Labrys monachus: one gene and its partner. The protein of the gene in region 1 interacts with the protein of each later gene in a pairwise test. Links are inferred from orthologs where the notes say so. Each region holds a gene or a part of one and is shown on either strand. Other genes may lie near its edges.

Evidence for each region.
Region 2: the proteins of J3R73_RS00050 (region 1) and J3R73_RS03165 interact in binary tests that used the Escherichia coli proteins (3 or more experiments, as listed by UniProt). The link is inferred for Labrys monachus from one-to-one orthologs.

What each region holds. Positions count from the first base shown.
Region 1 is NZ_JAUSVK010000001.1:1,908-16,826, reverse strand. What follows is about bases 6,010-8,808. They hold J3R73_RS00050 (glutamate-5-semialdehyde dehydrogenase), read left to right. Parts: upstream 6,010-6,663; coding sequence 6,664-7,953; downstream 7,954-8,808. Other genes in these bases: J3R73_RS00040 (FUSC family protein), read right to left, coding at 8,732-8,808; J3R73_RS00045 (transcriptional repressor), read left to right, coding at 8,102-8,632; J3R73_RS00055 (DHA2 family efflux MFS transporter permease subunit), read left to right, coding at 6,010-6,531. Also shown: J3R73_RS00080 (MFS transporter), read left to right, coding at 1-362; J3R73_RS00075 (trimethylamine methyltransferase family protein), read left to right, coding at 475-2,037; J3R73_RS00070 (hypothetical protein), read left to right, coding at 2,169-2,447; J3R73_RS00065 (TetR/AcrR family transcriptional regulator), read right to left, coding at 2,573-3,205; J3R73_RS00060 (HlyD family secretion protein), read left to right, coding at 3,406-4,704; more of J3R73_RS00055, read left to right, coding at 4,948-6,009; more of J3R73_RS00040, read right to left, coding at 8,809-9,853; ispG (flavodoxin-dependent (E)-4-hydroxy-3-methylbut-2-enyl-diphosphate synthase), read left to right, coding at 10,021-11,274; J3R73_RS00030 (RluA family pseudouridine synthase), read right to left, coding at 11,557-12,315; signal recognition particle-docking protein FtsY, read left to right, coding at 12,397-13,635; J3R73_RS00020 (septation protein A), read left to right, coding at 13,639-14,313; J3R73_RS00015 (CobW family GTP-binding protein), read right to left, coding at 14,655-14,919. UniProt on the Escherichia coli protein: Catalyzes the NADPH-dependent reduction of L-glutamate 5-phosphate into L-glutamate 5-semialdehyde and phosphate. The product spontaneously undergoes cyclization to form 1-pyrroline-5-carboxylate.
Region 2 is NZ_JAUSVK010000001.1:719,232-734,322, reverse strand. What follows is about bases 12,121-15,091. They hold J3R73_RS03165 (sulfate/molybdate ABC transporter ATP-binding protein), read left to right. Parts: upstream 12,121-13,033; coding sequence 13,034-14,149; downstream 14,150-15,091. Other genes in these bases: J3R73_RS03160 (bile acid:sodium symporter family protein), read left to right, coding at 14,302-15,091; cysW (sulfate ABC transporter permease subunit CysW), read left to right, coding at 12,121-13,022; cysT (sulfate ABC transporter permease subunit CysT), read left to right, coding at 12,121-12,127. Also shown: J3R73_RS03240 (cell division protein ZapA), read left to right, coding at 1-144; J3R73_RS03235 (T6SS phospholipase effector Tle1-like catalytic domain-containing protein), read right to left, coding at 319-1,839; J3R73_RS03230 (S1/P1 nuclease), read left to right, coding at 2,065-2,898; J3R73_RS03220 (5-formyltetrahydrofolate cyclo-ligase), read left to right, coding at 3,197-3,775; J3R73_RS03215 (TIGR00282 family metallophosphoesterase), read left to right, coding at 3,777-4,595; J3R73_RS03210 (YebC/PmpR family DNA-binding transcriptional regulator), read left to right, coding at 4,818-5,564; crossover junction endodeoxyribonuclease RuvC, read left to right, coding at 5,564-6,073; J3R73_RS03200 (isocitrate lyase/PEP mutase family protein), read left to right, coding at 6,231-7,049; Holliday junction branch migration protein RuvA, read left to right, coding at 7,099-7,716; Holliday junction branch migration DNA helicase RuvB, read left to right, coding at 7,713-8,783; peptidoglycan-associated lipoprotein Pal, read right to left, coding at 9,228-9,755; J3R73_RS03180 (sulfate ABC transporter substrate-binding protein), read left to right, coding at 10,077-11,114; more of cysT, read left to right, coding at 11,267-12,120; more of cysW, read left to right, coding at 12,120-12,120. UniProt on the Escherichia coli protein: Part of the ABC transporter complex CysAWTP involved in sulfate/thiosulfate import. Responsible for energy coupling to the transport system.

The DNA of each region.
Region 1 (14,919 bases):
TGCTGCTCGGCTTTGCCGCGCTGCTCGTGCGCGGCGTGCTCTTCTCGATGGTGAGCAATCCCGAAATCCTGGTGGTGGTCCAGATCCTCGACGGCCTGTCGGCGGCGGCCCTCGGCGTGCTCGTGCCGCTGATCATCGTGGACGTCGCCCATGCCGGCGGCCATTTCAATCTGGCCCAGGGCGCCGTCGGCTGCGCCATGGGCATCGGCGCCTCGATCAGCACCACGCTCGCGGGCTTCGTCGCCGACGATTTCGGCAGCTATGCCGCCTTCCGCATGCTCGCCTGCATCGCCGCCGCCGGCTTTCTGCTCGTCCTCCTGGCGCTGCCGGAGACACGGCCGCGGCCCTCCCCGCCGCGCTGACCTGTCCTCGCTCCGCCACCCGCGTCGCTTTCCAGCAAATCGGCGGCGGGCTTGGGCGGCGAGCCGGCGGCGCTCTCCCCTATGACAGGCCGATCATCGTCGGGAGAACGCCATGTCGGACGCAGCAGACGGCCTCATCACGCAAACCGAAGCGCCCGCCGGCCGGCGCGGGCGCGATGCCCGGCGCGCGGCGCGCGTCCAGCGCAGCGGCGTCTCCATCCCCTATATCAGCCGCAACCTGCCGCTGACCGAGGTCCTCTCCGAGGAGGCGATGCAGATCATCGAGCACAATGCGGAGACGCTGCTCGAAGAGATCGGCATCGAGTTCCGCGACTATCCGCGCGCCCTCGAACTGCTCAGGGGCGCCGGCGCCGACATCAAGGGCGAGCGCGTGCGCTTCCCGCGCGGCCTCGCCCGCAAGCTGATCTCGACAGCGCCCTCGCAATATATCCAGCATGCGCGCAATCCCGAGCGCAACGTGCAGATCGGCGGCAACGCCACGGTGTTCGCGCCCAATTACGGCTCGCCCTTCGTGCACGATCTCGACAAGGGCCGCCGCTACGGCACGATCGAGGATTTCCGCAATTTCGTGAAGATGGCCTATGCCAACCCCTATATCCACCATTCGGGCGGCACGGTGTGCGAGCCGGTCGACCTTCCCGTCAACAAGCGCCATCTCGAAATGGTCTATGCGCATATGCGGCTGTCCGACAAGCCGTTCATGGGCTCGGTCACCGCGCCGGAACGCGCGCAGGACACCGTCGACATGGCCAAGATCCTGTTCGGCGCCGACTATATTCAGCAGAACACCGTCTGCACCAGCCTGATCAACGCCAATTCGCCGATGGTGTGGGACAACACCATGCTCGGCGCCGCCGACATCTACGCTCAGAACAACCAGGCCTGCATCATCACCCCCTTCATCCTGTCGGGCGCCATGAGCCCGGTGACGGTGGCGGGCACGCTGACGCAGGTGCTGGCCGAGGTGCTGGCCGGCATCTCCTTCCTTCAGCTGGTGCGCCCCGGCGCGCCGGCGATCTTCGGCACCTTCGTCTCCACCCTGTCGATGCAGTCGGGCGCGCCTACCTTCGGCACGCCGGAAGCCGCGCTCGCCATCTACGGCGCCGGCCAGCTCGCCCGCCGCATGAAGCTGCCCTTCCGCTCGGGCGGCTCGCTGTGCGCCTCCAAGATCCCGGACGCCCAGGCCGCCTATGAGAGCGCGCAGACGCTGCTGCCGACCTTGTTCGGCGGCGCCAATTTCGTGCTGCACGCCGCCGGCTGGCTCGAAGGCGGGCTGTCGGCCTCCTACGAGAAGTTCGTCATGGATTTCGACCAGCTCGGCGCCATGCATGTGCTCGCCAAGGGCGTCGACATGTCCGAGAACGGCCAGGCGATGGACGCCTTCCATCAGGTCGAGCCGGGCGGCCATTTCCTCGGCTGCGCCCACACCCAGGCCAATTTCGAGACCGCCTTCTATCGCTCCACCGTCGCCGACAACAATTCGGTGGAACAGTGGGAAGCCGAAGGCCGGCAGGACGCCGCCCAGCGCGCCAACAAGATCTGGAAGAAGACGCTGGCCGACTACGAGGCCCCGGCGATCGATCCCGGCATCGACGAGGCGCTGCGCGACTTCATCGAGCGCAAGAAGGCCTCGATGCCCGACGCGAGCTACTGATCCCGGAGCGCGGACATCCGCGCTCCAAACCACCCTCGTGCCGTTTCGCACGGCAGGTCCTTCCGGCCTCGGCCATGATCTTCCCATCGATCGAGCGCAAGCCGCGCAGATCCAGCGAGAGGAAGACGACGATGTTGAAGAAGATCCTGACCGGTGTCCTGGTTGCCGCCTCCCTGGCCGGCGCGGCTGTCGCCACCACCGGTTCCGCCGAAGCCCGCTACGGCAATCACGGCGCCTTCGCGGCCGGCGCCGGCCTCGGCCTGCTCGGCGGCGTGCTCGCCGGCGCCGCCTATGAGAATTCGGATTATTACGAGGCCGCCCCGGTCTATTACCGCAGCTGCCATATCGAGCGCCGCCGCGTCGCCGACTATTACGGCTGGCATTGGGAACGCGTCCGCATCTGCTACTGAGGAGGCAGGGCGATCACCGGTCGCCAGCCCGCAAGACTGCATGAAGACCCGAGGCTCCGCTCTGCTGCGGAGCCTTTCCTGCATTGTGGAAGCGGCATGGAGCGGCGGCCGCCGGCCACGCGAGCCTACTGCTTCACGCTATATCCGGCCATGAACACGCGGACGGCGGAGGCGACGACCTCGCGCACGCGCTCGCGGGTCGGCGGCACATTGTTCGCCATGAAGAACATCGGCTTGACCACCGGCGCATTGGCCATTTCCAGGAACTGGGCGGCCGCCAGCTGGGTGTCGGGAATGTCGAGCTGCCCCGCCGCCACGCGGGTGTCGAGATAGGCCGCCAGGTGGTTGCGCGAATAGCACGGCCCGCGCTCGTAGAATTGCACGCCGAGATCCGGCATGCGCTCGACGATGCCCATCACCGCCCGCATCGCCGAGATGATGCGCGGCTGGGACAGGAAGGTGGTGATCTCGGTCGCGATGCGCGTCAACACGCCTTCGATATCGGCATTGTCGTGATCGAAATCGAAGATGCCTTCGACATGGATGGCACGCTCCTCGTCGACGATCACCGAGAAGAGACGCTCCTTGCTTTCGAAATAGACATAGAGCGTGCCCTTCGAAACCCCCGCTTCCCTGGCGATGTCGTTCATGCTGGCGCCTTCGAAGCCGTGCAGCAGGAACACCGTGCGGGCGCCGTCCAGGATCTGCCGGCGCTTGGCATTGTCGACGACGGGTTCGACGGCGGCGTTGGCGCGCATCTCGCAGCTCCTCGCACAAATGGGTGACCGAACGGTTCGGTTTCGGGTTGCCTACTGCAGGGAGTCGTGATAGTCAAGCTCCATGACTAAACCGTTCGGTTCGATTTCGCTTTTGGCGAGCGTTCGGGGGGTTTTGCGCGTCCGAGGATGCGTCACATGGCACGCGCCGGCCTGAGGGGCCGTGCTCGCTGGAGGAACCGATGGACTCTGTTCGCGAACAGCCCGCAACAGGCAGCACCGAGGCCACCAACGTGGTCAAGATGGACCGCCAGCGCCCGGACGCGCCGGCGTCCGAAGCGCCGGCTGCGAAGAAGGCGGAGGGCGCGCCCACGCCGGCGGCCGCGGTCGCGGCTCCCGCGGCGCCGGCCAGGAAGCGCTCCCGCGCCCGGATCGTCCTGCCTGTCCTGCTGCTCGCCGCGCTCGGCGGCGGCGGCTGGTACGGCTATGACTGGTGGACCAATGGCCGCTTCCTCGTCGACACCGACGACGCCTATGTGCAGGCGGACATGGCGACACTGGGCATCAAGGTCTCCGGCTATGTCCAGAGCGTGCCGGTGCAGGACGGCGACAGCGTCAAGGCCGGCGACGTGCTCGTCCGGCTCGACGACACCGACTACCGGACCGCCCTCGCCTCGGCGAAGGCCAAGCGCGCCACGCAGACCGCCACCATCGAGCGCATCGCCCAGCAGATCACCGCGCAGCAGGCGGCTATCGACAGCGCCGTAGCCGGCGTGCAGTCGGCGCAGGCCGGCGTCGATTCAGCCAATGCCGGCGTCGATTCGGCCAAGGCGGAAGTCGTGCGCTCCGATGCGGCCTTCGCCCGTGCCAAGGCGCTGGAGACCCAGAATTTCGGTTCCAAGGCCAATCTCGACCAGGCCACCGCCGACCGTGACCGCGCCGCTGCCGGCGTGAACACCGCCAAGGCGGCCGTCGCCAATGCGCAGGCCTCCGTCGCCAGCGCCAAGGCGGCGCTCACCGCGGCCCAGGCGAACATGGCCGTCGTCAAGGCCCAGAAGATCGAGGCCGAGCACACGGCCGAGGAACTCGACGTCGCCGTCGCCCGCGCGCAGAACGACCTCGACGCCACCGTGGTGCGGGCGCCGACCGACGGCATCGTCGGCAATCGCGCCGCCCAGCCCGGCCAATATGTCTCGCCCGGCTCGCGGCTGATGGCGCTCGTGCCGCTGGCGAGCATCTATGTCGCCGCCAACTTCAAGGAGACCCAGCTCGGGCCGCTGGCGCCGGGCCAGAAGGTCGAGATCTCGGTCGACGCCATCGACGGCAAGACCTTCGAGGGCGTCGTCGGCAAGTTCTCGCCGGCGTCGGGCTCGATGTTCAGCCTGCTGCCGCCCGAGAACGCCACCGGCAACTTCACCAAGATCACGCAGCGCGTGCCCGTCCGCATCGACGTGCCGGCCGATGCCGCCACCAGCGGCAAGCTGCTGCCGGGCATGTCGGTCGTGGTCAGCGTCGACAGCCGGACGACGCCGAAGAACTGACGACGGAACCACATCGAGCGCTGACATCCTGCCCCCATGCGCTGACTTTGCCAGATAAGGCGTGACGAGGGAGGGGCGATCATCCGATCGCCCCTCCTGGAATCGCCGAGTCTGCCGGGAAGGAAGAGGTCGATCGGTGATCGCCCCTCCGATGGCGGACTCAGTCAGCGCGGGGCGTCCTGCCCGCCTCTTCGAGCCCGACATTTCCAGAGCGGACGGACGTCCGCGCCAGGGGAGGCTGCCATGGCCACCGCGACAACCGCCGCCCCGGCCGCCCCGGCCGCCCGCGACACCATCGACAAGGCCAAGCTGATCGCCTTCCTGGCGATGGTGTTCGGCATGTTCATGGCCATTCTCGACATCCAGGTCGTCTCGGCCTCGCTGCCGCAGATCCAGGCCGGCCTCGGCGCGTCGGGGGACGAGATCCCCTGGGTGCAGACCTCCTACCTCGTGGCCGAGGTGGTGATGATCCCGCTGTCGGGCTTCCTCTCCCGCGTGTTCTCGACGCGCTACGTCTTCGCCGTCTCCTGCGCCGGCTTCACCATCATGAGCTTCATGTGCGGCACGGCGACCAACATCAACGAGATGATCGTCTACCGCGCGCTGCAGGGCTTCATCGGCGGCGGCATGATCCCGACGGTGTTCGCGGCCGCCTTCACCGTGTTTCCCCGGTCCAAGCAGGCCATCGTCTCGCCGATGATCGGCCTCGTCGCCACGCTCGCCCCGACCATCGGCCCGACCGTCGGCGGCATCCTGACCGACGCGCTCTCCTGGCACTGGCTGTTCTTCATCAACGTCATCCCCGGCATCATCGTCTCGATCATGACGTTCATCCTGGTCGATTTCGACAAGCCGGACCTGTCGCTGCTCGACAATTTCGACTGGACCGGCCTGATCTCGATGGCCGTCTTCCTCGGCGCCATGGAATATGCGCTGGAGGAGGGCCCCAACCACGACTGGTTCGAGGACACGCCCGTCCTGGTCATGACGCTGCTGTCCGCGGCCGGCGGCATCGTCTTCTTCGCCCGCGTCCTCACCGCCAGGCAGCCGATCGTCGATCTCTACGCCTTCTCCGATTCCAACTTCAGCTCGGGATCGCTGTTCTCCTTCGTGCTCGGCATCGGCCTTTACGGGCTGACCTATCTGTTTCCGGTCTATCTGAGCAATGTGCGCGGCTATGATTCGAGGATGATCGGCGAGACGATGTTCGTCACCGGCCTGTGCATGTTCTTCACCGCGCCGGTGGCCGGCAATCTCAGCCGCTTCGTCGATCCCCGCTTCATGATCGTCGGCGGGCTGCTCGGCTTCGGCGCCGGCACCTGGATCATGAGCGGCATCACCCATGACTGGGATTTCTGGGAGATCCTCATCCCCCAGATCCTGCGCGGCGTGTCGCTGATGATGTGCATGGTGCCGATCTCCAACATCGCGCTCGGCACCCTGCCGCCGTCACGCATCAAGAACGCCTCCGGCCTGTTCAACCTGATGCGCAATCTCGGCGGCGCCATCGGCCTGGCGGTGATCAACACGCTGCTGAACAAGCGCGAGGACCTCCACCTCGAGCGCCTTCGCGAGGCCGCCAACTGGGGCCGGGACGGCGCGCTGGCGACCTATGACACCATGAAGCAGGGCTTCCTGGACTTCGGATCCGCCGCCGACGCGATGACCATCTCCAAGATGGTCGGCCTGATGCGGCGCGAGGCGGTGGTGATGAGCTTCTCCGACGTCTTCCTGATGATGACGATCCTGTTCTGCGGGCTCAGCCTCGCCATCTTCTTCGTCAAGAAGCCGCAGCTCGCCGGCGGGGGCGGCGGCGGCGGGCATTGATGCGGCATGGCGGCGGGCGGTCCCGGCCCGCTTTCCCGGCGGAATCCCCGCATTTTTCCGCCCTTGTCTTGCATCGGGCCCCGACACGGCCTAACCACGTCAGCGGATTGTCTGAACCGAATGGGTGAGCCCATGCCCGATGAAAACCGGGGAATGGACGACGGCAACGTCATCGCCGTCATGCGCAAACTGGGCCTGGCCGCGCGCTCGGCCGCGCGGACCCTTGCGCTCACGCCGGCTGCGACGAAGAACGCGGCGCTCGAAGCGATGGCCAAGGCCATCCTCGCCGCCGAGCACGCCATCCTCGCCGCCAACGCGCTCGACGTCGCGGACGCGACGGCGAAGGGCCAGCCGCCTTCCTTCCTCGACCGGCTGACGCTGAACGAGAAGCGCGTCGGCGCCATGGCGCAGGCGATCCGCGACATCGCCGCGCTGCCCGATCCGGTCGGCCGGGTCCTCGCCCATTGGCGGCAGCCGAACGGCCTCGAATTCGAACGCGTCGCCACGCCGCTCGGCGTCGTCGGCGTCATCTTCGAGAGCCGCCCCAATGTCTATGCCGATGCCGGCGCGCTCTGCCTCAAGGCCGGCAACGCCTCGATCCTGCGCGGCGGGTCGGAAAGCTTCCGCACCTGCAGCGAGATCGCCAAGGCCCTGCGCATCGGCCTCCACGCCGCCGGCCTGCCGGAAGCCGCCATCCAGATGGTGCCGACCGCCGAACGCAGCGCGGTCGGCGCCATGCTCGCAGGCCTGGAGGGCGCTATCGACGTGCTGGTGCCGCGCGGCGGCAAGAACCTCGTCGCGCGCGTGCAGGCCGAGGCGCGCGTCCCGGTCTTCGCCCATCTCGACGGCCTCAACCACACCTATGTCCATGCCGGCGCCTCGCTCGCCATGGCGATTCCGGTCGTCGTGAACGCCAAGATGCGCCGCACCGGCGTGTGCGGCTCGACCGAGACGCTGCTGGTCGACCAGGCCGTCGCCCCTACCCATCTCAAGCCTCTGGTCAAGGCGCTGATCGAGGCCGGCTGCGAAGTGCGCGGCGACGCCCGCACCCTCGCCGTCGATCCCCATGTCAAGCCGGCCGACGACAAGGACTGGGCGACGGAATATCTCGACGCCATCATTTCGGTGAAGGTGGTGTCCGGCCTCGACGCGGCGATCGCCCATATCGAGCGCTACGGCTCCCACCACACCGACGCGATCATCACCGACGACCAGGCGGCAGCGGACCGCTTCCTCGCCGAGGTCGACTCCGCCATCGTGCTGCACAACGCCTCGACGCAGTTCGCGGACGGCGGCGAATTCGGCTTCGGCGGCGAGATCGGCATCGCCACCGGCCGCATGCATGCGCGCGGGCCCGTCGGCACCGAGCAGCTCTGCTCCTTCAAATACCGCGTGCGCGGCCAGGGCACGACGAGGCCGTAGGCCGAGCCTCGCGCCCGGGACCGCCGACGTCTCGTCGGCCCTTCGACGAGCGCCGCGGTTTCAGAGGCCGACGAGACGCCGACGGTCCCGATCTGGCAAAACCCGTGTAACGTTGTTACATATCGGGCAACAGCCTGATGAGGATCGCATGGCGCACCGCCAGTCCCACGAGCATGCCGGGCACGATCATGCGCCTGTGTTTGCCGCACCCGGCCACGATCACAGCCATTGTGCCGAGGCGGTGCTGGCGCGGGCCGAGGCGCTGAGCACCGCCCGCGGCGTCCGCCTGACGCCGATCCGCCGCCAGGTCCTGCAGGCGCTGGCGGCGACGCACCAGCCCATCGGCGCCTATGAGTTGATCGAGAGGCTGGAGGATGCCGACGGCAAGCGTCCTGCGCCGATCACCGTCTATCGTGCGCTCGACTTCCTGCTCGAACAGGGCTTCGCCCATCGCATCGAGAGCCGCAACGCCTTCATCGCCTGCGCGCATGACCACAAGGACGGCGGCGTCGTGATGTTTCTCATCTGCGAAAGCTGCGGCACCGTCGGCGAGGCCGAATCGGCTGCGGTCGGGCTGGCCCTCGCGGACGCTGCCGGCCGCATCGGCTTCCAGCCCCGCGGCCAGGTCATCGAGATCGCCGGCATCTGCGCCCATTGCCGGGCGACGGCCGCGGCATAGTCCGATCCCCCGTCCCGTCACCCCCGGCGAGGGAAGCGAATCCGTCCGCCGACGCGAAGCTCACATGGCTGCCGTCTCATACGGATTTCACGGGAACCGTCACAGGTCCGCCGGGCGCCCCTTCTCCACCAGTTCGCGGCCGCGCTCGGACAAGTCCCTGAGGTCGAGGCCGAGCTGCTCGAAGCCGAAGCGCAGCGCATAGATCCGCCCGACCTCCTCGCTCTCCATCCGCCGGATGACGCCGCCGGCCCGCAGCGCATCCATGGCCGCGACATAGATGGCGAGGCTGGCGTCGAAGGCGGCGAGGTCCGGCGGCGGCGTCGCGGCGCGCAGCGCCGTCGCGGTTCCCCTCAGCATGGCGATCGCCGCGTCGCGCACGCCGAGCAGTGGATCCTCCAGCGCCGGCTTGACGGCGAGCGGCAGCTCCGTCGCGCTGGCGCGGCCGATGATGACGAGGTCGTGCCGCACGCGATACAGCGTCCGGGCAACGGGCTCGGGGTCGACATGGTCGCTGAGATGCGTCTTGCGCTCGCGGGCCGCTTCGTCGACGGCCGCGTCCATCTGCTTCAGGCTGGCGCGGATGCGGGCGTGGATCGAGGCGACGTCCGGCCGCCCCTGCCCTTCCATCAGCGCCGTGATCAGGGCGGCGAGCAGGTCGGCGTTGAGCTCGGCGATCCTGGCCGCCGACAGCAGCATCAGGTTCTGGGCGCGGGCCGGCAGGACGAACAGGGCGACGCCGACGCCGGCGATGATGCCGAGCAGGATCTCGCCGACGCGGTCGAAGGCATAGGCGAGCGGGCTGAGCGCCGTGCCGCCCGACGGCACCAGCACGATGAGCGCGGTGATCGGCGCCACCCGGAAGCTCGGGCTGAGCGCGGCGAAGAGGGCGGTCGGCGCCACGGCCACGACGATGGCGATGCCGGTCTCGAGATCGCCGTGATGCGGCACCAGGAGCGAGATCGCCGCGCCCCAGATCGCCCCTACCAGCGTGCCGGCCATCCGGTCCATCGCCGCCTTGACCGAACCGCCGAGGCTCGCCTGCATGACGATGATGGCGGTGATCACCGCCCAGGTCCCCTGCGACAGGCCCACCAGCCGGTCGGCGACGAAGGCAAGGGCCGAGGCGACGGTCACCCGCAGCACGAGGATGAGTTCGGATCGCTTCGACGCGAGCAAGGCGGCGATGCTCGAAGCGGTAACTCGGCCGAAGGGACGCCCCATGGTGATCCTGCGCGACAATTGGTCATGCCATCGTATCAGGCTTTGGCGATACCCTATCGGTCGGCCCGACTGCCGCCAAACATTATGTCCATGCTCGATCAAGACAGTCGTTGACGCTATGGTCGCGCAGGTCCATTTCAGCGACGAAACACTTCTTGCGGTGCCCGATGATCCCTTCCTATGCGAGCTTTGGCCTGAAGTCCCGCCGTCAGACCGTTCCCGTCGATGTCGGCGGCGTGCTTGTCGGCGGCGGTGCCCCCATCGTCGTGCAGTCGATGACCAACACCGATACCGCCGATGTCGACGGCACGGTGCGCCAGGTCGCGGCGCTGGCGCGGGCGGGATCGGAACTCGTCCGCATCACCGTCGACCGCGACGAGGCGGCCGCCGCGGTGCCGCGCATCAAGGAAAGGCTGATGCGGGTCGGCATCACCACGCCGCTGATCGGCGACTTCCACTATATCGGCCATAAATTGCTCGCCGATCATCCGGCCTGCGCCGAGGCCCTCGACAAATATCGCATCAATCCCGGCAATGTCGGCTTCAAGGACAAGAAGGACCGGCAGTTCGGCGCCATCATCGAAACCGCCATCCGCTATGGCAAGCCGGTGCGCATCGGCGCCAATTGGGGCTCGCTCGACCAGGAATTGCTGACCCACCTGATGGACCAGAACGCCAGGAGCGAGGCTCCCGTCGACGCCCGCACCGTGACATGGGAGGCGCTGGTGCAGTCGGCGCTGCTGTCGGCCGACCGCGCCGTCGAGATGGGCCTGCCCAAGTCGAAGATCATCATCTCGGCCAAGGTCTCGGCCGTGCAGGACCTCATCGCCGTCTACAGCGAGATGGCGAGCCGCTCCGACTATGCCCTGCATCTCGGCCTCACCGAGGCCGGCATGGGTTCCAAGGGCATCGTCGCCTCCGCCGCGGCGCTGTCGCCGCTGCTGCAGGCCGGCATCGGCGACACCATCCGCGTGTCGCTGACGCCGGAGCCGGGCGGCGACCGCACGCAGGAGGTCAAGGTCAGCCAGGAAATCCTGCAGGTGATGGGCATCCGCACCTTCGTGCCGCTCGTCGCCGCCTGCCCGGGCTGCGGACGCACCACCTCGACGGTGTTCCAGGAACTCGCCCAGAGCATCCAGGGCTTCATCATCGACTCGATGCCCGCATGGAAGACCCGCTATCCCGGCGTCGAGACTCTCAAGGTCGCGGTGATGGGCTGCATCGTCAACGGCCCCGGCGAATCCAAGCATGCCGATATCGGCATTTCCCTGCCCGGCACCGGCGAGACGCCGACGGCCCCCGTCTTCGTCGACGGCCACAAGGCCGCGACCCTGCGCGGGCCCGCGATCGCCGACGATTTCAAGAAGATGGTGATCGACTATATCGACAACCGCTTCGGCGTCCGCCCGGCAGCGGAATGATCCCCGGGACCGCAGGATTCCAGCCCATATGCGCTAACATAACAGAAATACCCGCCTTCTCCCGGTTCGGGAGAAGGTCCCGGTAGGGGGATGAGGGTCTAAACGTCAACGCAGATAGCTCAATAGTCGCGCTAGAATTGCAGAAGTCCAGACCCTCATCCGGCGCTTCGCGCCACCCCCAGCATTTCCGCAGGAAATGCGAAGTCCCGCATGGGAGAAGGAAAATCGCGCTATTGTCGGCAAAGTTAGCGCATATGGGCGAGACGCCTGCGGTCCCAGGGGCTATTTCCGCAGCCCGCGCCGCACCGTCGGTTGCTCCACCACCACAGGCCTGATCAGTTCCGGCGGCGTCGGGCTGATCGGGCCGTCATAGCCCAGCATGGCCAGCCGCGCCTGCATATGGTCCGGCGGCGGCGCTTCGGCGGTGACCGGCGGCTTCTTCGGCAGGATCGGCACCGTCACTGCGCGAGCATGCAGGTGCAGGACCGGGCCGCCCTCGCGCGGCGCCGAGCCGTAGATCGGGTCCCCGACGATCGGAAAGCCCGAAGCGGCGCAATGCAGGCGCAATTGATGCGTGCGGCCGGTGCGCGGCTTGAGCTCCAGCCAGGTCAGCCCGTCTCCCCGGCCGAGCACGCGAAAATCGGTCTGCGCCGGCAGGCCGTCCTCGGCCGGCTTCATCCACCAGCCGCGTTCGGGGGAGCGGCGGGCGATCGGCATGTCGATCAGGCCGACATCCTCGGCCGGACCGCCCTCGACCACGGCCCAGTAGGTCTTCTCCACGCCACCCTTGGCGAAGAGCTCGTTGAGGGTGCGCAGCGGCCTGGCATGGCGGCCGAGGATCAGGCAGCCGGACGTGTCCTTGTCGAGCCGATGCGCCAGTTCCGGCGGCTTCGGCAGGCCGAAGCGCAGCTGGTCGAGCATGGCGGTGAGGTTGGCGCCGCCCTTCGGCCCGGCATGGACGGGCAGGCCGGCGGGCTTGTCCAGGATGAGGATCAGCGCGTCGCGGTGCAGCAGCCTTGCGGTCAAATCGATCGATATCATCGCTTAGCGCTATCGTGAACCGCCACACTCGGCTAGAGATTCCTCCACCATGCGACCACTTTTTGATGGCAAACGGATCTGATGACCGAAAGCGACAAGCAGAAGCCCGGCTTTTTCTCCCGGCTGTTCGGACGCGGCGCCACCGCGCCGCAGGCCGAGCCGCCGGCGGAGGAGGACAAGCCCCTTCCCGGCGATGAGAAGCCGGATGCGCTGCCCGACGCTCTCATCGAAGCCGTGCCGCTGCTCGCCGCCGAACTGATCACTCCCGCCCGGACGCCCGCCGAGGAGGCCGAGGAGGAGGGTAGGGTCGAGCCCGAACCTGCCCCGTTGCCAGCTCCGCTTCCGGAGCCGGAGCCTGCGGCACCCGAGCCGCTCCTGTCCGTCCCGCCCCCCGCGGAGGAGAAGAAATCCTGGTGGCGCCGGCTGAAGGAAGGGCTTTCCCGCTCCTCCTCCGCCATCAGCCGGGGCCTCAGCGACATCGTCCTCAAGCGCAAGCTCGACGCCACGACGATCGAGGAGATCGAGGACGTCCTGATCCAGGCCGACCTCGGCGTCGACGTCGCCGCCCGCATCGCCGCCGCCATCGGCAAGGGCCGGTTCGACCGCCAGATCTCGCCGGATGAAGTGTATCGCGTGCTGGCGAGCGAGGTCGAGGCGATCCTGACGCCGGTCGCCAGGCCGCTGGAGATCGACCGCAGCAGGCACCCCTTCGTGATGCTGATGGTCGGCGTCAACGGCTCCGGCAAGACGACGACGATCGGCAAGCTCGCCGCCAAATTCACCGGCCAGGGCCTCAAGGTGACGCTGGCTGCCGGCGACACCTTCCGCGCGGCGGCGATCGAGCAGCTCAAGGTCTGGGGCGAGCGGACGCGCTCGCCGGTCATCGCCCGCGCCCAGGGCTCGGATGCCTCGGGCCTCGCCTTCGACGCCCTCAAGGCGGCGCAGGACAACGGCTCCGACGTGCTGCTGATCGACACCGCCGGCCGGCTGCAGAACAAGACGCTGCTGATGGACGAACTGGCCAAGGTGGTGCGGGTGATCCGCAAGATCGACGCCACCGCCCCCCATGCCGTGCTGCTCGTCCTCGACGCCACCGTCGGCCAGAACGCGATTTCGCAGGCCGAGATCTTCGGGCGGATCGCCGGCGTCACCGGCCTCGTCATGACCAAGCTCGACGGCACGGCGCGCGGCGGCATCCTCGTGGCGCTCGCCGCGAAATTCGGCCTTCCCGTCCACTATATCGGTGTCGGCGAAGGCATCGACGACCTCGAACCCTTTTCTGCCCGGGATTTCTCCCGCGCCATTGCCGGGATGGAGTGAACCATGGCAACCGCGCCGCGCCGCAAGGTCAACCCCCTCTTGAAGTTCCTGTTCGAGATGGGGCCGCTCGGCCTGTTCTTCATCGCCAATGTGCGGCCGGGGCTCTTCAACCCCCTGGTCGAGCGCGTGCTGCCGGCGGCGATGTTCGAAGGCCCCAGCGGCAACGTCTTCACGGCGACGGCCGTCTTCGTGCCGGTGACGATCCTCGCTTTGGTGGTGGGGCTCGTCGTGATGCGCCACGTCCCGATCATGCCGCTGATCTCCGGCATCTTCGTGCTCGTCTTCGGCACGCTGACGCTGTGGCTGCAGAACGACGTCTTCATCAAGATGAAGCCGACCATCGTCAACACGCTGTTCGGGGTCATCCTGCTGGGCGGGCTCTATTTCGGCCGGCCGCTGATCCGCTACGTCCTCGATGCCGCCTTCGACCTCAAGCCCGAGGGCTGGCGCAAGCTGACGCTGAACTGGGGCCTGTTCTTCCTCTTCCTCGCCGTGCTCAACGAAGTGGTGTGGCGGAATTTCTCCAGCGAGTTCTGGAGCGCCTTCAAGCTGTTCGGAACCATGCCGATCACCCTGATCTTCGCCGGCTCGCAGGTTCCCATCCTGCTGAAATACGAGGTCAAGCCGGAGGAGGCGACGCCCACGCTGGCCGGCAACGGCGAGGCGGAGGCAGGATAAGGGACGGCCGGCGATCTGCCGTCCCGTCGCGCAGCCCCTCATCCTTACCTTCTCCCCGTGAGAACGGGGAGAAGGGGTGGCCGGCGTCGCGTTCCATTAGCTAGCGCGCGGCGAGACAGCGGCCTCTCCATCCTCCCGCGACGCCGATGTCCCCTCGCCCCGCAAAGCGGGGAGAGGATAGAGGTGAGGGGCAGCGCTGCGGCGGCTGTCGTATTATCGGCGACTTTCCGGAGAGAGAGGCGCAGCCCCCTCATCCTTACCTTCTCCCCGCATGCGGGGAGAAGGGGCGGCCGGCGTCGCGTTTAGTTGAGGAGCAGCGCAGTAACGCCTCATCTCCTCGATCAGGGCGCGCCCGTCCGCCCGGCGAAATAGCGCAGCGACGGCAGGAGATGGCTCGGCTCGAAGCCCCGGCCGATGACGACGATCGAATTGTCCCGCCCGCCCGCCTGCCCATCGTCCGGCAGCAGTTCGGGAGATTGCACCACCTTGCGCACGCTCTGGAGCAGCAGGCGGCCCGCCGGCGTGCGCATCACGCCTTTCACCCGCATGATGTCGTCGCCGCGGGCATGCAGCAGCGCGCTCAGCCACACGCTGAAGGCGGTCCAG
Region 2 (15,091 bases), 710 kb from region 1 along the record:
CATGACCTCGACGAGCTGCGCAACGATCGCGCCGGCGTCCTGCAGCGCGAGGAGGAGACGCAGGCCCGCGTCACCCAGGCCCTCGACGAGGCCGCCAACCGCGTGGAGAAGCTCGTCGACGCCCTCTCGCGCACCGGGGTCTGACCGGGCCGCCCTTCGGGAGGCCGCCGCGGAGCTGTGAATCGGCGCCGCAAGGGGATTTCTCGGTTCATCCGGGCGGTGCCATGTCGCGGCACCGCCGCTCACCGGCGAATACCAGCCGGCGTCCGTCAGGCAAGAGCGGAGCGCCATCTAGATCGGTGTCCGCTCAGCACCCCCCTACACCATCGTCACAGTCAACGAGACACTGCCGCGATTGTTGTCATAGGCCTGCCAGGCATCATTGGCGAAACCGTAGAGATAGCCGCTGCTCCTGGGCGCGAAGGAGGTGCCGTCGCCGATGAAGAAGGTCTCGCCGGCTGCGAGATTGGAATCGGGTGCGGTCACCGCGTTGGCCACGAACCCCATCAGCGCGAACCAGGGCCGGCCGTCATCTCGGCGTGTCCACCAGAAATCCACGTTCCCTCGCCGGGTCAGCAGTTTGTAGTCCGTCTCGAGCGAGCCCAGGACGCTCGACGCCAACCGGGCGACGTCGCCGAAATGAAAGCCGCTGGGCTCCTTGCCCGCCGGAGAGAATTTGTCCTCCTGATCCATCCATTCGCCCGTCGCCGCAAAGCGGTACGCCTTGCCGCCTTCCAGGAAGAGGCCCGTCGCATTCCAGCGTTCCCGGGCGAAGATGTCACAGGTGGCCGACTGGCCGGGCTGAAGCACGATCGTCCGCCAATAGCGCCCCTGGCGCAGGACCGGCGTGCCCCAGCGGATGCGGGCGGACTCGTCGAGATCGGCGCTCTCTGTCTGCAGCAATGGGGTGGATCGCGGCTTCGTCTTCAGAAACTTGAAAATTCCATCGCATGAATCGTGCACGATCCCGAGAGGGTCCGACCTGAGTTGATCCTCGACGCCGGCATGAATTTGGAGGCCGCAATCCGACGCCTCCTTGATCATCCATTTCAGCGCCCTGTCGGAGAGCTCGCTCTGCAGATAGCCCCCGCCGACATCGCCATGCGATCCCGGAAACCAGATTTGTTCGATATCCTGTCCGGAACCGATATTCGACCAAAGCGTCGGAGCGAAGCTCGCCCTTCTTTCATCCAGCGCCACGGCATGGCGGCCATGCGCAACGATGGGACTGAGGTCCGTGTTGTGGAAACGGTATTTCTCGGCATTGTCGAACAATCCGAGAAAGGCGAGATCCTCGGGTATGCCCAGGGCTCCGACCGTGTCCCAGACGCCGATGAAGTGAATCGCCGTGGAATCCTCGACGGCTTCGCCCGGACGGACGTTGTGGAACTCGTAGCCGCGAATATTCTTGTATGGCACCTTGTTCCTGTACGCGTCGAAGACGTCCGCGACCCTCGCCCAGCCTGTCGGTGCGTCGACCCCGGCGTCACCGAGATCCAGAAGGCCGCAATGTGCGATCAGGCCGCCGAGGCTGCGGACCGTATAGGCGCCACGGCTGAAGCCGAATAGAAAGATGTTATCGCCGGCACGATAGTGCCTGGAAAGCCAAGCATAGGCGCTTTTCGTATTCTGATCCAATCCTTCGCCGGTTCCGCCGCCGACCAGATGGTCCCACCAGCTGCTTCCGGTGCCGACGCCGGGATGGTAATACATTATCTGATCGTCATTGTTCTCGATTGAATTGTAGATCTTGACGACATTTGTCGGTGAAGGAAGGCCGTTATCCTTCTCGTCCGGCGTATTCCATGTTCCATCGCAACATACGATCAGATTCTTCATCGCGCACCACTCGGATCGAGGGACTGACGGATCATGACGAAACACTACATTGCGAACTTGCCTTTCACAAGAGGCAATGATAATGTCGATCTCTTGAATATATCGATTTTCTTGTAATTAAAACATATATAAAATCGTTATATTATGTTATTTTATTTATATTAAAGATACTTTCGTCGTTTTAAAATTTTAAAGGGTGGGGAGAAAATCGATATGAAAAAGAGAATGGCTTTTTTTCTGGCATCGGCGATGGCTCTGGCGTCGATCGGCTCCGCAAATGCTTGGGGCGATCGAGGACATTCGATCGTTGCAGAAATAGCGCAGCATCATCTGAACCCGCAGGCCGCCGCCGCCGTACAAAAGCTGATCGGCCCGTCGTCGATGGCCGGCGTTGCGAGCTGGGCCGACGACTTCAAGAACACGCCGGCCGGCACGGGCACCAAGCCGTGGCATTACGTCGATATCGACATCGCCAAGCCGGGCTATTCCGAGGACGACTGCAAGGGCAGCTGCCTCGTGTCGGCGCTGCGAGACCAGAGCAGCCTTCTTGCCGATATCAAGCGCAGCGACGCCGACCGACGAAAGGCGCTGCTCATGGTGATTCACCTCGTCGGCGACTCGACCCAGCCGTTCCACTGCAGCGAGCGCAACGGCGATGGGGGAGCCAACAACGTCGACGTCTTTCTCAGGATCAATGGCCCTGACGGAAAGGAGCTTCCCATCCTGCCAACCAACCTGCACGCGGTCTGGGACGAGAGCCTGGTCAATGCGCGGGCTTACGGGTGGGGTGGGTATGCGGACGACCTCGACAGCAAGGTCTTGCCGACCTTGCCGAGCCCTCGGACCGACCAGGACTTTGCGAAGGCATGGATCGACGAATGTCACATCGTCGCCCAGGGCGTCTATGCTCTGACGCCTCCGTCTTCACGGGCCGGTTCGAAAGCGCCGATCGCGCTTGGTCCTGACTATCAGAAGGCGGCCGAGCCGGTTCTCGACAAGCAGCTCGCAACCGGCGGTCTTCGCCTCGCCGCCCTGTTGAACAAGCTGCTGGGGCCGTAGACAGGGGAAGCCCGCCGCTTCGCGGCCCTTCGCACGCCGGACGTCCGTTTTCATGAGCCTGCTAAATCTTCGCCGACCTCTGGCGCTTGGGGCGGCGCAGCCCTATTATCATTAGGCGGTGCTGCCTGGTGCGTCAGGACACATCAATCCCCGGGGCCATACGACTCCCAAGGGAGCTGTCACTGTCCCTGCCCGTGGGCTTGGACATTACGGCGCCCACCTACATTAGTAGGCACCCGGGATCGAACAGTCCAACGGCCGAGGTGGCCCGCTCCTCATTTTCCTTCCCCGCGTGATCATGGCCTCCACCGACCAGAAGACCGAGCTTCGCCGGAAGGCGATGGCAGCGCGCGCCGAGTTGCGCGGGCCCGCCCGGCACGAAGCAACGGCGAAGGCCGCGGCACGCGCCTTCGAGCGCCTCTCCGGCACGACCGGCATCGTCGGCCTCTACGAAGCCTTCCGCGACGAGATCCATCCCGGCGAGGTCGCCCGCCGCCTGGCGGCCGGCGGACGCAGGCTGGCCCTGCCCGCCACGCCGAAATTCGGCCAGCCCCTGGTCTTCCGCGCCTGGGCCCCGGGCGATCCGCTGGTGCAAGGGCGCATGAACATTCCCGAGCCCTCGCCGGATGCGCCGGAAGTCTATCCGCAGGTCCTTCTGGTGCCGCCGGTCGCCTTCGACCGGCGCGGCTATCGCATCGGCTACGGCGCCGGCTTCTACGACCGCACCATCCCGATGCTGCGCGCCCGCCATCCCGTCTTCGCGCTCGGCTACGCCTTCGCCTGCCAGGAGACCGAGGACCTGCCGGCCGAACATCACGACGTTCCGCTCGACGCCATCGCGACCGAGGCCGAGATCATCGCCGTGGCGGGCGCCTGACATGCGCCTGCTCTTTCTCGGCGACATCGTCGGCCGCTCGGGGCGCAATGCCGTGGCCGACCGCCTGCCGGGCCTGCGCCAGGCCTGGAAGCTCGACGCCGTCGTCATCAACGGCGAGAACGCCGCCGGCGGCTTCGGGCTGACGGAAGCGATCTACGACGATATCATGGCGGCCGGCGCCGATGTGGTGACGCTCGGCAACCACTCCTTCGACCAGCGCGAGGCGCTCGTCTTCATCGAAAGGGCGCCGCGCCTGCTGCGCCCCGCCAATTATCCCAAGGGCACGCCGGGGCGCGGCGCCACCCTGATCGAGACGCGGAGCGGCGCCCGCCTGCTCGTCGTCCAGGTCATGGGCCGCATCTACATGGATGCGCTCGACGATCCCTTCGCCGCGCTGGAGCGCGAGCTTGCCGCCTGCCCGCTCGGCCTCGGCGCCGATGCGGTCATCGTCGACGTGCATGCCGAGGCGACCAGCGAGAAGCAGGCGCTCGGCCATTTCGCCGACGGCCGCGCCAGCCTCGTCGTCGGCACCCACACCCATGTGCCGACCGCCGACCACCAGATCCTCAATCACGGCACCGCCTATATGTCGGATGCCGGCATGTGCGGGGATTACGACAGCGTGCTCGGCATGGACAAGGAAGAGCCGGTGCGCCGCTTCGTCCAGAAGACGCCGGGCCTGCGCCTGGAACCGGCCACCGGCGAGGCCACCCTCTCCGGCATCGCTGTCGAGACCGACGACCGGACCGGCCTCGCCATCCGCATCGCGCCGGTGCGCGTCGGCGGACGGCTGTCCCAGGCAGTGCCCGACTTCTGGTGACGCGATTTTGGTGGGCCGGTCCCCCGACCGGCCCCTTCCGGAAGCATCGCACGTGTCGAGAGGGCGGTTCGGGACCCGCCCACCCATGCAGAGCCTCCCGCCCCGCACCGCGAAAATATCGGCCGCGATGGATTTTTCCGGCGTTCGCTTCTATAAGCCGCGCCACAAATCATCCGACTCCCCTATCGAGTTCAGGACCCGATTAACGAAGGACAAGAACAAATGGCAGGTCATTCGCAGTTCGCCAACATCATGCACCGCAAGGGCAAGCAGGACGCCAAGCGCTCCAAGCTCTTCTCCAAGCTGGCGCGCGAGATCACCGTGGCGGCCAAGCTCGGCGTGCCCGATCCGAACATGAATGCGCGCCTGCGTGCCGCCGTCCTCGCCGCCCGCGCCGAAAACATGCCCAAGGACAATATCGACCGCGCGATCAAGAAGGCTTCAGGCGCCGACAGCGAGAATTACGACGAGATCCGCTATGAGGGCTATGGCCCCGGCGGCGTCGCGCTGATCGTCGAAGCCCTGACCGACAACCGCAACCGCACCGCCTCGGATGTACGCTCCTACTTCACCAAGGCCGGCGGCAACCTCGCCGAGACCGGCGCCGTCTCCTTCATGTTCGACCGCGTCGGCCTCGTCGAATACGACGCCGACAAGGGCACGCCCGACGAGATGCTCGAAGCCGCGCTCGAAGCGGGCGCCGACGATTGCATCTCCTCGGAGAGCGGCCATGAATTCATCTGCGCCGCCGAAAACCTCGCCGATGTCGTCAAGGCGCTGGAGGAGCGCTTCGGCGAGGCGCGCAAGTCCGGCCTGGTCTGGCGTCCGCAGACGGCGATCGCCGTCGACGACGAGACGGGCGAGCGGCTCCTCAAGCTGGTCGACACGCTCGACGATCACGACGACGTCCAGAACGTCTATGCCAATTTCGAAGTCTCGCCGGCGCTGATGGCCAAGCTCGGGGCCTGATGTCGACGATTCCCCTCCGTATCCTCGGCGTCGATCCGGGCCTGCGCCGGACGGGATGGGGCGTGATCGAGGCCTTGGGCAACCGCCTGAGCTTCGTGGCCTGCGGCACCGTGCTGTCCGACGAGAAGGAGGAGCTCGCCCATCGCCTGCTGGCCCTGCATCGCGGGCTGACCGAGGTGCTGGCGAGCTTCACCCCGGACGAAGCGGCGGTGGAGCAGACCTTCGTCAACAAGGACGCCGGCGCGACGCTCAAGCTCGGCCAGGCGCGCGGCATCGCCATGCTGGTGCCGGCGCAGGCCGGCCTGCTCGTCAGCGAATACGCGCCCAATCTGGTGAAGAAGACCGTCGTCGGTTCCGGCCATGCCGACAAGAAGCAGATCCGGGTGATGATCAAGGTGCTGCTGCCCAAGGCCGACCCGAAATCCGACGACGCCGCCGACGCGCTCGCCATCGCCATCACCCATGCCCATCACCGCACCAGCCGGGCCCTGCTCGCCTCCCTGAAATGAGCGGCCTCCGGAGCCCCTCCCCGGGACCGCCGGCGTCCCGCCGGCCTCTTCCTCAAGCCATCCCGGCATCGCCGGCCCTGCGCCGCATCCGCCCGGAAAATCCTTGCGGCCCGCGCCGTCCTTGCCTAGAACAAATCATGAATGATGGGAGAGGTCGATGTCACAGGCGCAGCGCGCGGCGGAATTCGCGGAGCTTCACCGGCGCGAGGGGATGTTCCTGCTGCCGAACGCCTGGGACGGCGGAACGGCCAAGCTCATCGCCTCGCTCGGCTTCGAGGCGATCGCCACCACCAGCGCCGGCCTCGCCTTCGCCCTCGGCAAGGTTGACGGCGAGGGCGCGGTGACGGGCGAGGAAACGCTCTCCAACGGCGCGGCGATCTCCGCCGCGACGGATCTGCCGGTCAATGCCGACCTCGAAAACGGCTTCGGCGACGCGCCCGCGGACTGCCGGCGCACCATTCTGGCGGCCATGGCGGCGGGTCTCGCCGGCGGCTCGATCGAGGACGCGACCGGGCGGGCCGATACGCCCATCTACGAGCTCGGCCATGCCGTCGAGCGGATCGCGGCCGCTGCCGAGGCCGCCCGCAGCGGCGCCTTCGTCCTGACCGCCCGCTGCGAGAATTTCCTGCACGGCCGGCGCGACCTCGCCGACACGATCCGCCGCCTGCAGGCCTATCAGGAGGCGGGCGCCGACGTGCTCTACGCGCCCGGCCTGACGACGATCGAGGAGATCCGCAGCCTGGTCGCCTCGGTGGACAGGCCGGTCAATGTCCTCGCCAGCGTCGCGGGCCAGGACTTCGCCGTCGCCGATCTCGCCGCCGTCGGGGTGAAGCGCGTCAGCATCGGCGGCTCCTTCGCCCGCGCCGCCTTCGGCGCCCTGCGGCGCGCCGCGCTGGAATTCCGCGGCCGGGGCCGCCTGACCTATATGGCGGACGCCATGACGTTCGCCGAACTCGGCGCGCTGTTCCGGACATGAGCGCGCGGACGAATCGCCGCAAGACGATAGAGAGGACCGGGAGGGTTCCATGATCGGCAAATTGCGCGGCATCGTCGACAGCTATGGCGAGGACTGGGTGATCCTCGACGTGCAGGGCGTGGGCTATATGGTGTTCTGCTCGAGCCGCACGCTCGCCGCCCTCCCCGCCGCCGGAGAAGCCGCCATGCTCGCCATCGAGACCTATGTCCGGGAGGACCAGATCCGCCTGTTCGGCTTCGCCGGCGATCTCGAACGGGACTGGTTCCGCCTGCTGCAGACCGTGCAGGGCATCGGCACCAAGGTGGCGCTCGCCATCCTCTCGACCTTCAAGCCGGGGGACCTCGCTTCCGCCATCGCGCTCGGCGACAAGGCTGCGGTGGCGCGCGCGCCCGGCGTCGGGCCCAAGGTCGCCCAGCGCATCGTCACCGAGCTGAAGGACAAGGTGCCCTCCTTCGGCGGCGTCGCCTCCGACGTCATCGCCCTGCAGGGCGGCATCGGCGAGAGGAGCGCGCCGGGGCCGGCGAGCGACGCGGTGTCGGCGCTGGTCAATCTCGGCTATGCCCAGATCCAGGCCTCGGCTGCCGTCGCCGCGGCCCTGCGCGAGGCCGGTGAGGATGCCGAGACCGCCAAGCTCATCCGCCTCGGCCTGAAGGAATTGTCGCGATGAAGCCGACGCGCCGGACGACAGGCGGCGAGGCGCCGAAATCGGGCCGCCTCGTCACGGGCGACACCCGCGAGGAGGATGTCGCCGATTCCACGCTGCGGCCGCAGAACCTGTCCGAATTCGTCGGCCAGGCGCAGGCGCGCGCCAACCTCTCGGTCTTCATCGAAGCGGCGCGGGGGCGCGGCGACGCACTCGACCATGTCCTCTTCGTCGGCCCGCCGGGCCTGGGCAAGACGACGCTGGCCCAGATCGTCTCGCGCGAGCTCGGCGTCAATTTCCGCGCGACCTCGGGCCCGGTGATCGCCAAGGCGGGCGACCTCGCCGCTTTGCTCACCAATCTGGAAGAGCGCGACGTGCTCTTCATCGACGAGATCCACCGCCTCAATCCCGCGGTCGAGGAGATCCTCTACCCCGCGATGGAGGATTTCCAGCTCGACCTCATCATCGGCGAGGGGCCGGCGGCGCGCTCGGTGCGCATCGACCTCGCCAAGTTCACGCTGGTGGGGGCGACCACGCGCGCGGGACTGCTGACGACGCCGCTGCGCGACCGCTTCGGCATCCCGGTGCGGCTGCAATTCTACACGGTGGAAGAGCTGGAACTGATCGTCAAACGCGGCGGCCGGGTGCTGGGCGCGCCGATCAGCGAGGACGGCGCCAACGAGATCGCCCGGCGCGCGCGCGGCACGCCGCGCATCGCCGGCCGCCTGCTCCGCCGCGTGCGCGACTTCGCCTCGGTCCTCGGCGCCGATACCATCACCCGCGCCGTTGCCGACAAGGCGCTGCGGGCCCTCGAGGTCGACGAAGCCGGGCTCGACGCCATGGACAACCGCTATCTGCGCCTGATCGCCATGAGCTTCGGCGGCGGCCCGGTGGGGATCGAGACCATCGCCGCCGCGCTCTCGGAACCCCGCGACGCCATCGAGGACATCATCGAGCCCTATCTGATCCAGCAGGGCTTCCTCCAGCGCACGCCGCGCGGGCGCGTGCTGACGCCCCATGCCTTCCGGCATCAGGGCCTCGCCGTGCCCTCGGCCGCACCCCAGATGCAGCTTTTCGCCGACGACGAATAGAAGAGAGACTCTGGGGAAGACGCTTGCGCGTTGCCGCCCGCGCCGTTGAGCACCGTGACGGCCTCGCCGGCGACGAATAGAGTGGAGATCCCGGGACCGCAGGCATCTCGCCCATATGCGCTAACTTTGCCGACAATAGCGCGATTTTCCTTCTCCCATGCGGGACTTCGCATTTCCTGCGGAAATGCTGGGGGTGGCGCGAAGCGCCGGATGAGGGTCTGGACTTGTGCAATTCCAGCGCGACTATTGAGCTATCTGCGTTGAAGTTTAGACCCTCATCCCCCTGCCGGGACCCCAAGCATTTCCAAAGGAAATGCGGTGTCCCGAACCGGGAGAAGGCGGGTATTTCCGTTATGTCAGCGCATATGGGCGTCTCGCCTGCTCTTTCCGGCAAGCACCCGTTTTCAAGAGCAGGCTGGAAGCCTGCGGTCCCAGGGAAGACGTTTACGAGTTGCCGCCCGCACCGTTGAGCACCGTGACGGCGCGACGGTTCTGCGACCAGCAGGAATTGTCGTCGCAGGTGGCGACCGGCCGTTCCTTGCCGTAGGAGATCGTGCGCATGCGCGAGGCGGCGATGCCCTGCGACCGCAGATAGTCGAAGGCGGCCTGGGCACGGCGGGCACCGAGGCCGAAATTATATTCGCGCGTACCGCGTTCGTCGGCATGGCCCTCGATCGTCACGGTGTAGCGCGGATAGGCGCGCAGCCACTGGGCCTGCTTGCCGAGCGTGGCCTGGGCCTGGCCCGTGAGATCGGACTGATCCTGCTCGAAGAACACGCGGTCGCCGACATTGACCACGAAGTCCTGCTGGCTGCCGGGGCTCGCCGCGCCGCCGGCGCCGTAGCCGCCGCCCGCGCCGCCCATGCTGCCGTCGGCGGTGCTCGAACTGCTCTTACAGGCCGCCAGGGCGAGGACACAGGCGATCGCGGCAGCGAAACGCAGTCCATGGACTGCGCGAAGGGACGTCATCATTCCGGTTACTCCTCCGGTCGAAATTGGTGATTCAGCCATAGTGGCACTCGGTTAATCGAACGTTCTGGAAACCCTGTTCGCAGAGTTTTTCAGTGTGTGGCGGCCCGGCAACAGCACTCAACCGCGAGCGACCTGATTCTATGGTTAACGGAGTGCTGCCGGATTCTGGCACAAAGGTGGCCTTGGTCCGCTGCCGGGCGATTAGGGCATACCGATGCAGAAATGTCACACATCGTTTTTCTGCGGATTGCCGCGTTTCACACATTGACAATGTCGATTGATTTAGTAGACGATAGCCCAATGTTGATTTCGGGTCCCGTCATGACAAAGCCTCTCAGCCTCGCCCGCCTCCGGGATACGGCCGCCGTCCTCGTCGCCCTCGGCTTCGTGCTGTGGATGACGTTCGGAGCCCATGCAGCCGGACTGCTCAACGTGAGCTACGATCCGACGCGCGAACTCTACAAGGACATCAACAAGGCCTTCGCGGCCGACTGGAAGGCCAAGACCGGCGAGGATGTCACCATCCGGCAGTCCCATGGCGGCTCCGGCAAGCAGGCCCGCGCCGTCATCGACGGCCTCGACGCCGATGTGGTGACGCTCGCCCTCTCCGGCGACATCGACGCCATCGCCGCCCAGACCAAGAAGATCCCCGAGAACTGGCAGAGCCGCCTGCCGCACGGCTCCTCGCCCTATACCTCGACGATCGTGCTCGTGGTGCGCAAGGGCAACCCCAAGGGCATCAAGGACTGGGACGACCTCGTCAAGCCCGGCGTTTCCGTGATCACCGCCAATCCGAAGTCGGGCGGCGGCGCGCGCTGGAACTATCTGGCGGCCTGGGGCTATGCCCATGAGAAGTTCGGCGGCGACGAGGCCAAGACGCGCGATTTCATCGCCGCGCTCTACCACAATGTCGCGGTGCTCGATTCGGGGGCCCGCGGCTCGACCCTCACTTTTGCCCAGCGCGCCACCGGCGACGTGCTGATCGCCTGGGAGAACGAAGCGTTCCTGACCCTCGACGAGTTCGGCGCCGACAAGTTCGAGATCGTGGTGCCCTCGATCTCGATCCTGGCGCAGCCGCCGGTCGCGGTCGTCGACGGCAATGTCGACGCGAAGGGAACCCGCAAGGAGGCCGAGGCCTATCTGCAGTTCCTCTACACGCCGGCGGCCCAGAAGATCATCGCCCACGACTATTATCGCCCGATCGACGAGGCGGCCGCCGATCCGGCCGACCTCAAGCGCTTTCCCAAGCTCAAGCTGCTGAACATCGACGATCCCGTCTATGGCGGCTGGAAGACGGCGCAGCCCAAGCATTTCGGCGATGGCGGCGTCTTCGACCAGATCTACAAGCCCAAGGGCTGACGTCCTCAAGCGCTGACGTCCCCAAGGGCTGATGCCGCTCCGTCCTCGCAGCCGGGCGGCCCGGAAAACACCGAAATCCCCTGCCCTGCGAAGGGCCAGGGGATTTCGACCGTAAGCGACACCAAAGACAGGCATCATCGATGGCTTCGACCATGACTTCGGCATCGACAGGGAGATGGAGAGACGCCTTCGTCAAGCCCAGTGCCCTGCCGGGCTTCGGCCTGACCATGGGCTACACCATCCTCTATCTCAGCCTCCTCGTGCTGATCCCGCTGGCCGCTCTGATCCTGAAGGCGGGCACGCTCGGCCTGTCCGGCATCGTGGCGGTCGGCGTCGATCCGCGCGTGACCGCGGCGCTGCGCGTCACCTTCGGGATCTCCTTCCTGGCGGCGATCGTCAACGTCGTCTTCGGCACGGTGGTCGCCTGGGTCCTGGCGCGCTACGACTTCACCGGCAAGCGCCTGGTCGACGCCGCAGTCGACCTGCCCTTCGCGCTGCCGACCGCGGTGGCGGGGCTGGCCCTCAGCAGCCTCTACGCGCCCAATGGCTGGCTCGGGCAGTTCTTCGCGCCCTTCGGCATCAAGATCGCCTATTCGCCGATCGGCATCTTCATCGCGCTCGTCTTCATCGGTCTGCCCTTCGTGGTGCGCACGCTGCAGCCGGTGCTCGGGGAGCTCGACAGCGAGATCGAGGAGGCATCCGCCACGCTTGGCGCCTCGCGGCTGCAGACGGTGACGCGGGTCGTGCTGCCGCCGCTGGTTCCCGCCATCCTCACCGGCTTCGCGCTCGCCTTCGCCCGGGCGATCGGCGAATACGGGTCGGTGATCTTCATTTCGGACAATCTGCCCTACCGCTCCGAGATCGTGCCGTCTTTGATCGTGCAGGAACTGGAGCAGAACAAATATGCGCAGGCGACGGCCATCGCCATCATCATGCTGGCCATATCCTTCGTCATGCTGCTGGTGATCAACCTGATCCAGGCCTGGAGCCGCAAGAGGATGGGCCATGTCTAGACCTGCCGCCTCCGAACTCGCCATCGAGCTCTACCGGGATCCGCCGGTCTCGCGCGAGCACAACGTCACCACGGAAGCACGCTGGTTCCGCTGGCTCCTCACCGGCATCGCGCTCGTCTTCCTGGCGCTGTTCCTGGTGATGCCGCTGCTCGACGTCTTCTACGAAGCGTTCCAATACGGCGTGGCGACCTATCTCCAGGCGCTGGAGGACCCCGACACGCTCGACGCCGTGATGATGACACTGCTCGTCGCGGCCATCGCGGTTCCCCTCAACATCGTCTTCGGCATCGTCGCCGCCTGGGCGGTGGCGAAGTTCGACTTCAAGGGAAAGAGCCTGCTGACGACGCTGATCGACCTGCCCTTCTCGGTTTCGCCCGTCGTCGCCGGCCTCGTCTTCGTGCTGCTGTTCGGCGCGCAGGGCGTTTTCGGCCCCTTCCTCGCCGCGCACCGCATCCCGATCATCTTCGCGGTGCCGGGCATCGTGCTCGCCACCCTCTTCGTGACCTTCCCCTTCGTCGCCCGCGAGCTCATTCCCGTGATGGAAGCGCAGGGCAAATCGGACGAGGAAGCCGCCCTCACCCTCGGCGCCTCGCCGCTGAAGATGTTCTGGACGGTCACCATACCCAACATACGCTGGGGCCTGCTCTACGGCGTCCTGTTGTGCAATGCGCGGGCCATGGGCGAGTTCGGCGCCGTCTCCGTGGTGTCCGGCCACATCATCGGCGGCACCAACACCATGCCGCTGCATATCCAGATCCTCAACGAGGGCGGCGACACCGCCGCGGCCTTCTCGGTCGCGTCCCTCCTCGCCTTGCTCGCCCTCGTCACCCTCGTCGCCAAGACGCTGCTCGAATGGCGCTACGGCGACGAGCTGGCGCGCAGCCATAAACATTGACGGAGACCGCCATGGACATCCGCGTTACCGGCCTCACCAAGAATTACGGCGTCTCCCCGGCGCTGCACGGCGTCGACATCGACATCCGCTCGGGCGAGCTGCTCGGCCTGCTGGGCCCCTCCGGCTCCGGCAAGACGACGCTCCTGCGCATCATCGCCGGCCTCGAGCAGCCGAGCGGCGGCACGGTGTTCTTCGGCGAGGAGGACACCGCCCGGATGAGCGTGCAGCAGCGGCGTGTCGGCTTCGTGTTCCAGCATTATGCGCTGTTCCGGCACCTGTCCGTCGCCGACAACATCGCCTACGGCCTGCGCGTGCGCAAGCGCGCCCAGCGGCCGCCCGAGGCCGAGATCGTGAAGCGGGTCGCCGACCTGCTCGACCTCGTCCAGCTCGGCAGCTTCGGCACGCGCTTCCCCGCCCAGCTCTCCGGCGGCCAGCGCCAGCGCGTGGCGCTCGCCCGCGCCCTAGCCGTCGAACCCAAGGTGCTGCTGCTGGACGAGCCCTTCGGCGCGCTCGATGCCAAGGTGCGCAAGGACCTGCGCAGCTGGCTGCGCACCATCCACGATAGGACCGGCCACACCACCATCTTCGTCACCCACGACCAGGACGAGGCACTCGAACTGTCGGACCGCATCGCCGTGCTCGACAAGGGACGGATCGACCAGCTCGGCGTGCCCGACGAGATCTACGACCACCCGGCCTCGCCCTTCGTCTTCGGCTTCATCGGCGAATCGAGCCGCGTGCCCGTCATCCTCTCGGCCGGACGCATCCTGTTCGAGGGCTCGACCCTGCCCTTCGACGCCGAGGGCCTGCCCGACGGTCCAGCCAGCCTGTTCGTGCGCCCGCACGACGTGGCGCCGGTGGAACCGGTCCCGACCACGCTGAACGGGCTCGTGGTGGCGCAGCGCCGCGTCGGCGCCACGCGGCGGCTCGAAGTCGCGCTCGGGGCGCAGCGCACCATCGTCGAAGCCGACCTGCCGAGCCTGCGCAGCAGCGAGCTCAACAACAAGCCGGTCGGCCTCAGGATCCTGAACGCCACGGTCTTCGCCGCCTCGGGCGAGGCCCGTTATTTTCGCAGTTCCGCCAAGGAGCCCGTGATCGTCAGGCCCAGCGCCTTCCACCGGGCCTGACGCGGAGACGCGCCCTGCGCCTCGGGCAGGGCCGCCCTGCATCCATGCGATGCCGCCTGTGCGAAAATCGGCTATGATGCCGGGCCCGGACGTGGAATGATCGCCGGTGCCGTTTTTCGACATCGACAGCGCTCTTTTCATACGGATCGATCTTGTTCTCTCGCATACGCCCCGACAATTTCACATTGGCGCTGGTCGCGACCGTCACCCTGGCGAGCTTCCTGCCGATCCAGGGCATGGCCGCCGAATTCTTCGGCTATCTCGTCAATGCCGCCATCGCCCTGCTGTTCTTCCTGCACGGCGCGCGCCTTTCGCGCGAGACCGCCCTCGCCGGCCTCTCCCATTGGCGCCTGCACATCACCATCGTCCTCTCGACCTTCGTGCTGTTTCCGCTGCTCGGCCTGGCGATCGACCACGGTCTCGCGTCCGTGCTGACGCCGGCGATGGCGAGCGGCATCCTGTTCCTGTGCATCCTGCCCTCGACGGTGCAGTCCTCGATCGCCTTCACCTCGATCGCCGGCGGCAATGTGCCTGCCGCCGTCTGCGCGGCCTCCGGCTCCAATATTTTCGGCATCTTCCTCACGCCGATCCTTGCCGGCATCCTGTTCAGCGCCCGCGGCGTCGGCTTTTCCGCCTCGGTGCTGACGACGATCCTGCTGCAGCTCTTCCTGCCCTTCGTGCTCGGGCAGGTGCTGCAGCCCTGGATCGGCAATTTCGTCCGCCGCCACCGCAGCGTCCTCTCGCTGGTCGATCGCGGCTCGATCCTGATGGTGGTCTATCTCGCCTTCAGCGAGGCGGTCGTCACCGGGCTGTGGCGGCAGAACTCCGTGGGATCGCTCGTCGTCGTGGCGGTGGTCAACGCGCTGCTGCTGGCGCTGGTCCTGCTGGTGACCACCTATGGCAGCCGCTGGCTCGGCTTCGCCAAGGAAGACGAGATCACCA